2 regions of the Pseudoalteromonas sp. DSM 26666 genome follow, and region 2 is predicted to be linked to the other one. Evidence: predicted binding sites of a transcription regulator. Region 2 holds the regulator's gene; the other holds the start of a gene.
The links. The regulator MetJ, encoded in region 2, represses methionine synthesis genes. The targets are predictions, from matches to a motif close to TAGACGTCTAGACGTCTA.
Positions count from the first base shown of each region.

Region 1: a site for MetJ is predicted at 3,783-3,800, ahead of metA (homoserine O-succinyltransferase). Genes of this name have one in related genera too.

Region 1 is NZ_FPAR01000004.1:277,860-284,284, reverse strand. It holds gene BM380_RS09600 (hypothetical protein) at 1-456, opposite strand, end outside; gene BM380_RS09595 (histone deacetylase family protein) at 513-1,421, opposite strand; gene BM380_RS09590 (PilZ domain-containing protein) at 1,479-1,841, opposite strand; gene ettA (energy-dependent translational throttle protein EttA) at 1,979-3,652, opposite strand; gene metA (homoserine O-succinyltransferase) at 3,877-4,824, shown strand; gene BM380_RS09575 (homocysteine S-methyltransferase family protein) at 4,814-5,884, shown strand; gene metH (methionine synthase) at 5,894-6,425, shown strand, end outside.
Region 2 is NZ_FPAR01000007.1:114,493-120,917, reverse strand. It holds gene BM380_RS13965 (malic enzyme-like NAD(P)-binding protein) at 227-1,468, shown strand; gene metJ (met regulon transcriptional regulator MetJ) at 1,537-1,857, opposite strand; gene metB (cystathionine gamma-synthase) at 2,056-3,303, shown strand; gene metL (bifunctional aspartate kinase/homoserine dehydrogenase II) at 3,353-5,698, shown strand; gene BM380_RS13945 (penicillin-binding protein 1A) at 5,747-6,425, opposite strand, start outside.

The DNA.
Region 1 (6,425 bases), on a different contig from region 2:
CTGCTGCCATTTTGAGGCTGGGCTTAAATCAGTTAGTTCACGAGTAAATAACTGTTCGCTAAGCTCTATTAATTTATCACTGTAAACTAAGCTACCTCCTTGTCTATAATCTCCAAGGTACACATCTGCGGTAATCGCGACTTCTTCGCCTCGCATTAAGCGTTGAATGTTAAACGGTTTGGGTTTTACTGTAACTAACTCAGCGTCACGGACTAAATCTAAAAATGGAATATCAGATACATCTACCTTGTACATAACATGCATATCATAAGGAAGCTCAAAGCTTGGAATGTTAATGGCGTATACACTTGAACCCTTATTAACTAATACCATGGCATGCTCTGCTTCATACTTGGGGTTTAATGGCGGAAGTTCTGGTGGCTCTTCAGTGTCTGCGTGGGCGCTTATTGGCACAATAAAACTAAAAAACAACAATATAAAAGTGAATAACCGCATAATAACCTCAATCTACTTATAAGCTTAAAGTGTAGCTTAGTTTATGTATTTTTTATTTAAAAACTGGCTGCTTGCTCAATAACAATGCCATGGCGCTTTGCTAGTCGCTGATGATCTCTGTCATAACCTCCGCCAATCACAGTGGCCACCGGGGTGTTATTTGCAAGACAACGCTTAAGCACTAAGTGGTCGCGCTTTTCTATTCCTTGCCAACTAATATCCAGTTTACCTAAGCCATCCTCTTGCCAAATATCAACGCCAGCATCATACAAAACCAGATCTGGGTTAAGCTCGTTTAATAAAAATTGCAGGGTATCGTCAACAATACCTAAGTATTCAGCGTCTTGCATATTATTGGCTAAACCAATATCTAAATCGCTAGGAGACTTTCTAAATGGGAAGTTTTTCTCACAGTGTATTGAACAGGTAAACGCATAAGGTTGATGAGCCAGCATGGCTGCCGTGCCATCACCTTGGTGAACATCTAAATCAAAAATCAGTACGTTAGTCACTTCACGGTTTTGAATTAACGTCTGTGCGGTAAAAGCTAAATCGTTCACCATACAAAAACCCGAGCCAAAATCACTGTGGGCATGGTGAGTGCCACCCGCTAAATGGCACGCAAGCCCATTTTTAAGTGCTAAGCGCGCAGTTTGCAGTGTCCCTAATGGGGCGGTAAATGTGCGGTTCATTAGTGCTTGTGACCAAGGTAGGCCTATACGGCGCATGGCTTTTTCATCTAGGCGGTTATGCCATAAATCGTGAATGTAGTTTTCACAATGTACTATTTCTAACTCTTCAACACGACCATGTGGTGGCTCTAGGATATTGCTGCCAGCAAGCCCAAGGGTTTTAACATGCTGGTGTAGCTGTGCAAATTTACTCATTACAAAGCGGTGTTTGGGATCAAAACTAAACGAGTAATTAGGATGATAAACTAAAGGTAGATTGGGATTTAAACTCATATCTGCGTCGTTTAATTATTTTTGGTTATGGTAATCAACTTCACGCAGTGCGTCTATTTATGTTTGGTAAATAAGCGTTTCAAGCTCGCGGTGTAATAGTGTTTCATCAGCAAGGTTTAGTTCAACCAAGCGCTTTAAATGCGTAATGCTGTCTATATCAATGTTATGACATTTAAGACCAATATGATTTTCTTCTATATGACGAATAACCACCGGCATTTTTATTTCAATATCGCTTTGTGGCAAGGTAAAACGTAATATTGCTTCGTCATTTTTGTTGCATGTAAAGGCATCGCTTTTAGTGATCAGTGCACCATGTAAAGAAATATCTAATAGGGTACATGCATACTGGGAGCTAGCCGTTTCCAATTGCGCTGCTGTAGAGAACATAATACGAGAAAATTGCCGACGGTTTTGCATAATAATCTTATAAAGTTGTTATTTATAATAAGCATAGCTGGTAATGCTCAACACGCCAATTTGCTCAAAGATAAAAATAGCTCGCATAAAAAAGCCCCGCATAAAATGCAGGGCTTTTAACTTACTCACTGTGGCTGTTAGCCAATTTTTTTGTACTTAATACGCTTAGGCTGTGCAGCTTCTGCGCCAAGGGTCTTTTTAAGCCACTCTTCGTACTCAGTGTAGTTACCATCAAAGAAGTTAATTTGGCCTTCGTCACGGTAATCTAAAATGTGTGTAGCAATACGGTCAAGGAACCAACGGTCATGCGAGATACACATGACACAACCAGGGAATTCTAAAATAGCATTCTCAAGGGCACGTAATGTTTCAACGTCCAAGTCATTGGTTGGCTCATCCAGTAGTACTACGTTGCCGCCTGCTTTTAACAGCTTAGCTAGGTGTAAACGGTTGCGCTCACCACCTGAAAGGTCTTTAACAAACTTTTGTTGATCGTTACCTTTAAAGTTAAAACGGCTAACATAAGCACGGCTTGGGAACTCAAAGTTACCAATTTTTAGTACATCTTGGCCATCAGAGATTTCTTGGAATACCGTTTTGCTTTCGTCCATGTTGCCACGGAACTGATCAACAGTTGCCAGTTCTACTGTTTCACCAATGCTGATATTACCGCTATCTGGCTGCTCTTCACCGCTTAGCATTTTGAATAGCGTTGATTTACCTGCACCATTGGCACCAATAATACCCACAATAGCGCCTTTAGGCATGCTAAAGCTTAAATCATCAATTAAAACACGGTCGCCAAAGCTTTTACGTAAGTTGTTTACTTCTAATACTTGGTCACCTAAACGTGGGCCAGGTGGAATAAACAATTCGTTGGTTTCGTTACGTTTTTGGTAATCAGACTGTTGTAGCTCGCTAAACTGTGCCATACGTGCTTTTGACTTAGCTTGACGACCTTTAGGGTTTGAACGCACCCACTCAAGTTCTTGTGCAATTGATTTTTGACGTGCTTTTTCAGATTTTTGCTCTTGCTGTAAGCGGGCATCTTTTTGCTCAAGCCAAGACGAGTAGTTACCTTCCCACGGAATACCTTCACCACGGTCAAGCTCTAAAATCCAGCCAGCAACATTATCAAGGAAGTAACGGTCATGCGTTACTGCCACAACGGTGCCTTCGTAGTCATGTAAGAAGCGCTCTAACCAGGCAACCGACTCAGCATCTAAGTGGTTAGTTGGCTCATCGAGAATAAGCATGTCTGGCTTTTCAAGTAACAAACGACAAATAGCAACACGACGACGCTCACCACCCGATAGGTGCTCAATTTTAGCATCCCACTCAGGTAAACGCAGTGCATCGGCAGCACGCTCTAATACGTTATCGATATTATGACCATCATGCGCTTGAATAATCGCTTCTAATTCACCTTGCTCTTTTGCCAGTGCGTCAAAGTCAGCGCCTTCCATTGCGTATTCGTTATACACTTCGTCAAGGCGGTTAAGGGCATGTTTTACTTCACCCACAGCTTCTTCAACAATTTCACGAACTGTTTTGCTTTCGTCCAAAACAGGCTCTTGCGGCAAGTAACCAATTTTAGTGCCTGGTTGAGGGCGAGCTTCACCTTCAAAATCTTCATCAACACCTGCCATAATGCGTAGTAATGATGATTTACCAGAACCATTTAGACCTAGCACACCAATTTTTGCACCAGGGAAAAAATGCAACGAAATATCTTTTAAGATAGTGCGTTTTGGTGGCACAACCTTAGATACTCGACTCATCGAGAATATAAACTTATCAGGTAAAACCATGGAAGAAGCCTTCAATAATAATAAAAATTTCAATGCTGTATTGTAGTGGCTCACAGGTGAAACAGTCAACGAATGGGGCTCTTTTAAAGTACATATTCAATTTGTACAAACCGCGTGAATAAATTTCATTTAGACATCTATACATCTAGAGGTTGATATTTTTGACATTCTGTTCATAATGAGAGCGTATTAATTCTCGGTTTTTATGAGCAGGAGCTTTAAGAATGCCAATTACAGTAGAAGACGAATTGCCAGCTATTGCACGTTTACGTCATGAAAACGTGTTTGTAATGCCAAAAACGCGTGCAAAAACGCAAGAAATACGCCCTATGCGTTTGGCTATTCTTAATCTTATGCCTAATAAAGTAGAAACCGAAGTACAGTTTATTCGCTTGTTGGCTAATTCTCCGCTGCAAGTAAATGTAGAGCTACTGCGCCTTGACACGCATCGTAGCAGTAGTAACTCAGAGCAACACTTAGATACCTTTTATCGTTACTTTTCAGAAGTGAAAAACAATAATTACGATGCACTATTAATTACCGGTGCGCCGCTCGCGCATTTAGAGTATGAAGAAGTGGCGTATTGGGATGAGCTCAAAGTGATTATTGATTGGGCCGAGCAGCATGTAACCTCTACCTTGTTTTCGTGCTGGGCTGCCCACGCGGCTTTATATCACCGTTATAATTTAAAGCGCGATTTAAAAGACAACAAACTCTGCGGGGTGTTTACCCATCAATGCTACTTTGCCCATGGTGCACTTACCCGCGGCTTTGACGATACCTTTTTAGTGCCGCACTCACGTTATGGCCACATAGATATAGATAAAATAAACGCTTGTGAAGAGCTGGTGGTATTAGCGGGCTCTGAACGAGTCGGGGCGTATTTACTTAAAAATAAATCGGGCAGCCAAGTGTTTATTACCGGCCACCCAGAATACGATGCCGACAGTTTAAAAGCCGAATATGAGCGCGATTTACAAAAAAGTCCCGATGCGCCAAAGCCCGAAAACTATTTTCCTGATGACGATGCCAGTAAACAACCGTCTAAAACATGGCAAAGCCACGCGTTTTTACTGTTTTCAAACTGGTTAAATTATTACGTTTACCAAACCACACCCTATGATATTAACTTAGTTAGCCAAGACGTAAGGACTAACAACTATGCCGAATAATCCTCAAAACAATAAGCATCAAGAGCTGAGCGCTGCGCTCAAACAGCGCATTTTAATTTTAGATGGTGCAATGGGAACCATGATCCAAGCGCATAAGCTTGAAGAGCAAGACTACCGTGGTGAACGTTTTAAAGATTGGCACGTGCTTATTAAAGGCAACAACGATTTATTAAGCCTAACCAAGCCTGAAATTATTACTGATATACACCGCAGCTTTTTAGCCGCCGGAGCCGATATTATCGAAACTAACACCTTTAACTCGACCACCATTTCGATGGAAGATTACGACATGGCGAGTATAAGCCGTGAAGTTAATTTAGAGTCAGCTAAGTTAGCCCGCGCTGTATGTGACGAATTTAGCGCTAAAACCCCAGAAAAACCGCGCTATGTAGCAGGTGTTTTAGGGCCAACGTCTAAAACGTGTTCGTTATCGCCGGATGTAAACGACCCCGGCTATCGTAATATCACCTTTGATAAGTTAGTGACTGCTTATGTTGAGTCGACCCTTGCGCTTATGGAGGGCGGTGTAGATATAATTTTAATCGAAACCATATTCGACACGCTTAATGCAAAAGCGGCATCGTTCGCGGTAGAAGAAGCGTTTGAACAAGCAGGGCGCACATTGCCAGTGATGATTTCAGGCACTATTACCGATGCCTCAGGCCGTACGCTTTCAGGGCAAACAACCGAAGCATTTTATAACTCTATTCGCCATATTAAGCCGCTTTCAATTGGCTTAAATTGCGCCCTTGGGCCAGATTTACTGCGCCAATACGTTGAAGAGCTATCACGTTTGTGCGAAACCTTTGTCTCTGTTCATCCTAACGCGGGCTTACCCAATGAGTTTGGAGAATACGACTTAGAAGCAGACGACATGGCAAAAGAGATCATAGATTGGGGTAAATCGGGCTTTATTAATATTGTTGGCGGTTGCTGCGGCACTACGCCTGCGCACATTCGTGCCTTTGCCAAAGGGCTTGAAGGCACAGCACCACGAAAATTACCTGAGCTTGAAGTGCGTATGCGTTTATCAGGCCTAGAAGCCTGTAACTTAAATTAGGAGCCGCCAATGACCCAACAAATTGCAGTATTTACCAATGTCGGCGAGCGTACTAACGTAACTGGCTCGGCCATGTTTAAACGTTTGATCATGGAAGAAGACTACGAAACAGCCCTTAATGTAGCTCGCGAACAAGTAGAAAATGGCGCCCAAGTTATTGATATCAACATGGACGAAGCCATGCTGGACTCAAAAGCGGCCATGGTGAAGTTTTTAAACTTAATTGCCTCAGAGCCTGATATTTCTAAAGTACCTATTATGGTCGACTCCTCTAAATGGGAAGTAATAGAGGCAGGCTTAAAGTGTATTCAAGGCAAGGCCATTGTTAACTCCATTTCACTCAAAGAGGGTGAAGAGCCGTTTATTCGCCAAGCTAAAATTATAAAACGCTTTGGTGCCGCCGCTGTTGTAATGGCATTTGATACTGACGGCCAAGCCGATACTGCAGACCGTAAGTTTGAAATTTGTGAGCGCAGCTACCGTATTTTGGTTGATGAAATTGGCTTCCCGCCAGAAGATATTATATTCGACCCCAACATAT
Region 2 (6,425 bases):
AAATAGAACAAGGGCAAAAAGTACCTGTATTTTTCATTTTTATGACGAATTTATATTTTAAAAATGTCAGGATAATCTAGGGAAGTTGCTGATAAATCACTTAAAATTAACAGTTCTAGCATATAACAGGATAGACCTGATATTGCTTGGAATTTAAAAATAATAAAGGTATCGTAGATTAAAACTACCTCTCACTTTAACTTAAATTGCAGGATATAATCGCGTTATGTCAGATTTTCGTGAACAAGCACTACATTACCATGCCCATCCCGTTCCAGGTAAAATCAGTATTGAGCTGACCAAGCCCGCTGAGACGGTTAAAGACCTCGCGCTCGCATACAGCCCCGGTGTCGCAGAACCTGTTCGTGAAATTGCCGCTGATCCAGCAAATGCCTACAAATATACTGGTAAAGGAAATATGGTTGCGGTTATTACTAACGGCACCGCAATTTTAGGCTTAGGTAATTTAGGCCCACTCGCTTCAAAACCCGTTATGGAAGGTAAAGCGCTACTATTTAAGCGTTTTGCAGGGTTAGACTCTATAGATATTGAAGTTAAGCACCGTACTACCGAAGACTTTATTAACACAGTGGCTAATATTGCCGACACCTTTGGTGGAATTAATTTAGAAGATATTAAAGCGCCCGAGTGTTTTGAAATAGAAAAAGCGCTTATAGAGCGTTGTAGCATTCCTGTTTTTCATGATGATCAGCATGGTACGGCTATTGTAACGGCTGCGGGTATGCTAAACGCGCTGGAAGTACAGGGCAAAGCAATTGAAGATGCAATTATTGTATGTTTAGGTGCCGGCGCTGCAGCTGTTGCCTGTATGGAGCTTTTAATTAAATGTGGCGCGTTGCGTGAACATATTTATATGTTAGATCGCAAAGGAGTTATTCATACGCGTCGTGATGACTTGAATGAATATAAGCAATTATTTGCAAACAATACCGATAAACGTACTTTACAAGATGTAATTGAAGATGCCGATGTGTTTGTGGGTGTATCGGGCCCTAATTTATTAGCCCCTGAAGATTTAAAATTAATGGCTGATAGACCCGTGGTATTTGCTTGTTCAAACCCCGATCCTGAAATCGATCCGCAATTAGCACACGCTGCACGTAACGATTTAATTATGGCTACAGGTCGCTCTGATTATCCGAATCAAGTTAATAACGTATTGTGTTTTCCGTTTATTTTCCGTGGTGCGTTAGATGTACGTGCCAGTGAAATAAACGACGAGATGAAAATTGCTGCTGTAGAAGCAATCCGCAGTATTGCTAAAGAGCCCGTACCGGCTGAAGTGCTTACTGCCGCAGGCATCGACAAATTAGAGTTTGGTGCTAAATATATTATACCAAAACCAATGGATCCACGTTTGTTACCACGTATAGCTAAAGCGGTTGCGCAGGCGGCGGTTGATTCAGGTGTGGCACAAATTGATATGCCAGAAAACTACATGGCGTAATTGTTAAGTGTAAATTAGCGCAAAAAAAACCTCAGCATTTGCTGAGGTTTTTTTGTATAAAGACCCTTCTAGTCTTCATTTAAAATAGGCACTTCTAGTCCCATTTCTTGCATTATTTTCTTCACTTCTTCAGGTACTTTTTCTGCGTTATCTTTACGCAAATCATCATCATTAGGCAGCGGTTGCCCGGTAAACGCATGCAAAAACGCTTCGCATAAAAGCTCGCTATTTGTTGCATGACGTAAGTTGTTTATTTGACGACGAGTACGTTCATCAGTTAATACTTTTAATACATTTAGCGGGATCGAAACGGTGATCTTCTTTACTTGTTCGGATTTTTTCCCGTGTTCTGCGTATGGGTGAATATATTCACCATTCCATTTAGCCATAAGATGTATCGTTGCCTCAGATTATAAATTGCTCACACAGCATCAAAGCGTGTAAATATGCGTGAAATTCTATCGGTTTAAAAAAGATAGTCAAATACTAGTTATTTAGCTATCTAGACATTTAAATGTTTTGACATCTTAAATTGCATGCGCTACCTTTTAGACGTCTAAACATCCAAATTAGTAAAGGTAGCGAAAATGAGTGAAAAAAATAAGGCAACAATTGCTGTTCGTAGTGGAATAGAAGCCGACAAACAGCATGGTGCGGTTGTTCCACCGCTTTATTTATCAACAACTTACTCATTTGCTGACTTTGATACAAAGCGCCAATATGATTATGGCCGCAGTGGTAACCCCAATCGTGACATTTTGGCTGAGGCACTCACGGAGCTTGAAGGTGGCGCTAAAGGCATTATTACCGCAACAGGCATGGCAGCCGTTCACCTAACAACACAATTACTTAATAGTGACGATACGTTAGTGATCCCTCATGACTGTTATGGGGGCAGCTATCGCTTATTTACTTCGCTAGAAAAGCGCGGCTTATTAAAACTAGAAGTGGTCGATTTTACCAAAAGCGACAGTTTGACACGCATCCTTGCTATTAAACCTAAGCTGATTTGGATTGAAACACCTAGCAATCCTATTTTACGCTTAACAGATATTAAAGCGGTAACTGATACAGCTAAACAGTGTGGTGCACTGGTTGCCGCCGACAACACATTTTTATCGCCAGCATTACAAAACCCGATTAAGTTTGGCGCTGATATTGTGGTGCACTCAACCACAAAATATATCAATGGCCATTCAGACGTTGTTGGTGGCGCGGTTATCGCAGCGACTGCTGAGTTAGGTGAAGAGTTAGCGTGGTGGGCAAATAACATTGGCATCACCGGCGCGCCATTTGATAGCTATTTAACGCTCAGAGGCTTACGTACGTTAAACGTGCGTTTAAGGCAACACCAAGAAAATGCACTCGCCATTGCACAGTATTTAGAACGCTCCCAGTTTGTTGCCCAAGTTTACTACCCAGGTCTTGAATCACACCCTCAACATGCGCTAGCTAAGGCGCAGCAGCTTGGCTTTGGCGCTATGGTTAGCTTTGATATAAAAGGCGATATAAACGATGCTGCAGCGTTTTTAACGCGCTTAAATGAATTTAGCTTAGCGGAATCATTAGGTGGAGTAGAAAGTTTGATTTGTCACCCTGCGACTATGACCCACGCCGGCATGGACGCAACCGCGCGTGCAGAAGCCGGAGTAGGCGACACGCTTATTCGTATCTCGGTGGGTATTGAAGATGTAAATGATTTACTCGCTGACTTAGACGGGGTATTTAATTTGGTGCGCCCAGGACAAGCCGATCCCGGCCTATCGGCAAAAAGTGGTGCTAGTGAATCATTTGGTTCAGCAAAGTTAAACGCGGCGCATCCGGCGTTATGGTAGTGCATACCAATCTTCAAAATACAAAACATAAATGCGAGTCGGTATTAATATGGTAAATCAGGTTCATAAATTTGGTGGTTCGAGTTTAAGCTCAGCGGATCGCTTTAAAAGTGTCGCAAATATTATTCTAACTCATGCTCAAGCTGGGGATTGTGTGGTGGTATCGGCTGCCGGTAAAACCACCGATACCTTAGTTAAACTGTGGCAAAGCTATCAACAGCAAGACACTCAAGCTATTGCTGATATTGTATTGCTATTGAGTAACCATCAAATAGCTCTGATTGAGCAATTATTAATAGCTAACGCTAAGCACCATGCGCTTGATTTACTTGAAACTGAACTCAGTATTATTACCAAGCAGGCTAAGCAAGGAACATTAGCTGAAGCTGCGTTATTAGCACATGGTGAATTGTGGTCTGCAAGGTTACTAAGCGCTTACTTAGAACAGCTTAACGTTAGCGCTTGTGCCCATGACGCTAGGCAGTTATTTACGTTAGATGCCGGACAGCTGCAGCATGCTAATAATCAGCAGCAGTGCTTAAAAGCCATACAGACGAGTAAAATTAATGTAGTTACTGGGTTTATTGCGGCTGATTTACATGGTGAAACAGTGACCTTAGGGCGAAATGGCAGTGATTACAGTGCCACTTTATTAGCGCGGTATTGCAATGCTAAAAAAGTCTCTATTTGGACTGACACTCAAGGTGTTTTTAGTACTGATCCGCGTAAGGTTGCTAATGCGGTTAAGTATGCGCGAGTGTGCCGTGATCAAGCGAATTTATTAGCGAGGTTAGGTAATCCAGTATTACACGCTAAAACATTATCGCCATTAAAAGATACCGATATAGAATTAGTTGTTCTCAGTAGTTACGATCCTCAAGGCAGTCATACCGAAATAGTTAAACTAGGAATGAGTAAACAAAAACGCTTTTTAACCACAGTAAATAATGTGGATTTACTCATTGTTGATGATCTGAGTGAAGGCGAAGTAGCACATGTTAGCCAACTTATTCAGCATAGTTTGCATCACTTTGAACACGAAGGCGAAATCTACTTACTAGTCCCTGCGTCAGCGACACATCAGGTGGCTAATTATTTTGCTGGCCGCGCCAATATTAGTGAGTCAAACTTAAATGGGGTGGCGATTATTGCACCTGATCAAGAGGTAGCGCCGCTTGGTAAGCAAAGTGAAGCCTTATTACAAACACAATCTATCCAGCCTCGGTTTACCCATTACGGTGAGGGATATACGTTACTATTAACCGATCAAGTACTTGAAAGTGATGTGCTGAGCCTGTTACATGACAAGCTCATTAATAAAGCACAAGAAATAGCTTTAATTATTGCAGGACTTGGCAATGTAGGTGCTGAGTTTATGCGCCAATTACCTGCTCAACTAGCACGCTTATCAACTGATTTTAACGTCAAGTTAGTAGCGCTTTTACGCTCAGAGCAGATGTTGGTGAATGCTAATGGATTAGACTGTGAAAGCTGGCAACTTCAATGGGAAAACCATGCAAGCTCCTATAAACAAGCCGATTTATTGTCATACATAGATACTCTTGAATATGAACATAAAATAGTGATCGACATTACGGCAAGTGAACATTTTAGTCAGCTTTATAGTAAGTTAGTTGAATTAAACTGCCATTTAATTAGTGCTAATAAATACGCGGGAACCGCATCGCTTTCGTGGTATCAAACACTACGTGAAAGCCTTGCTCAACGTGGCTTACATTGGCGTTATAATGCAAGTGTAGGGGCCGGACTACCGATTAATTTTGCCTTGGCTGATTTACAAAATAGTGGCGATAAAATAACGCGAATAGAAGGCGTGTTTTCAGGCACGCTGTCATGGTTATGCAGTATGTATGATGGCAGTAAAGCGTTTTCAGATTTAGTTCTAGAAGCGCAAGCTTTGGGGTTCACAGAGCCTGATCCTCGAGAAGACTTATCTGGACGAGATATGCAACGTAAGTTGCTTATTTTAGCGCGTGAATTAGGTATTGAATTGGAACTTGATGACATTTCTTTATCCGCTTTGATGCCCGATGAGTTAAGTGCAGGCAGCTGGAATGACTTTATTGATAATAAGGCTCGTTTAGATGCATTTATTGAGCAGCATGCGCAAGCGGCTCAGCAACAAAATGCTGCACTGTGCTACACCGGGTTATTAGAGTTTGAAAACAACACGCTAAACGCTAAGGTAGGGATTGCCTATGTACCAAAAAGCGAAGCGGTTGCGAATTTGACCCCTGGCGATAATATTTTTGTGATTAATACCCAGTGGTATAAGCAAAACGCATTAGTGATACAAGGCCCCGGTGCGGGTAAAGAAGTGACTGCTGCTGGCGTTCACTCTGATTTATACTGGCTGGTACAAAATATTAGTTAGACCATCAAAAAGGCCGCAAATTTGCGGCCTTTTTACTGTTCGCTATATTTAAAATAGCTCTTCTTCAGTTTTAGTGTTTTCTTCAAATATATCATTTGGTTGTGATAACACATACTTGGTAGGAGCGGTGCCTTTTTCAAAGTATTCAAAACGGCTGGTGTAATCGTTTTTATGACTTAATAATCCGGTTTCTAAATCAATACGAATAGAAACTAAGCCTTCAGGTGGTTCGATGGGCGCGGCAGGTTTGCCATCCAGTGCGGCGCGCATAAAATCAACCCATGCAGGCTGAGCTGTTTTTGCGCCTGACTCAGCACCTGATATTTGACCACTTCCTAAGTTATTATTGTAGGTTGACCGTCCCAGTGTATTACCTGGGTTATCAAAGCCAACCCAAACTGATGTCATCACATCGCGGTTAAAGCCACTAAACCAAGTATCTACAGAATCATTAGTCGTGCCTGTTTTACCAGAAAGATCGCGACGTTTTAGCGCTTGTGCACGCCAGCCTGTTCCACTCCAACCGGTTTTATGTGACCAGCTACCGCCACCCCAAATAGCACTATTCATTGCGCTGGCAATTAAAAATGCATTTTGTTTAGAGATGATCTGCGGCGCACAATTTGGTGCTACTTGCTCACCTAGCATTAGCGAGCTAGGTGTTGTCGTTTCATCATCACAAATAATGGTGGGATTGGTTTTAAATAACGTATTACCCATTGCATCT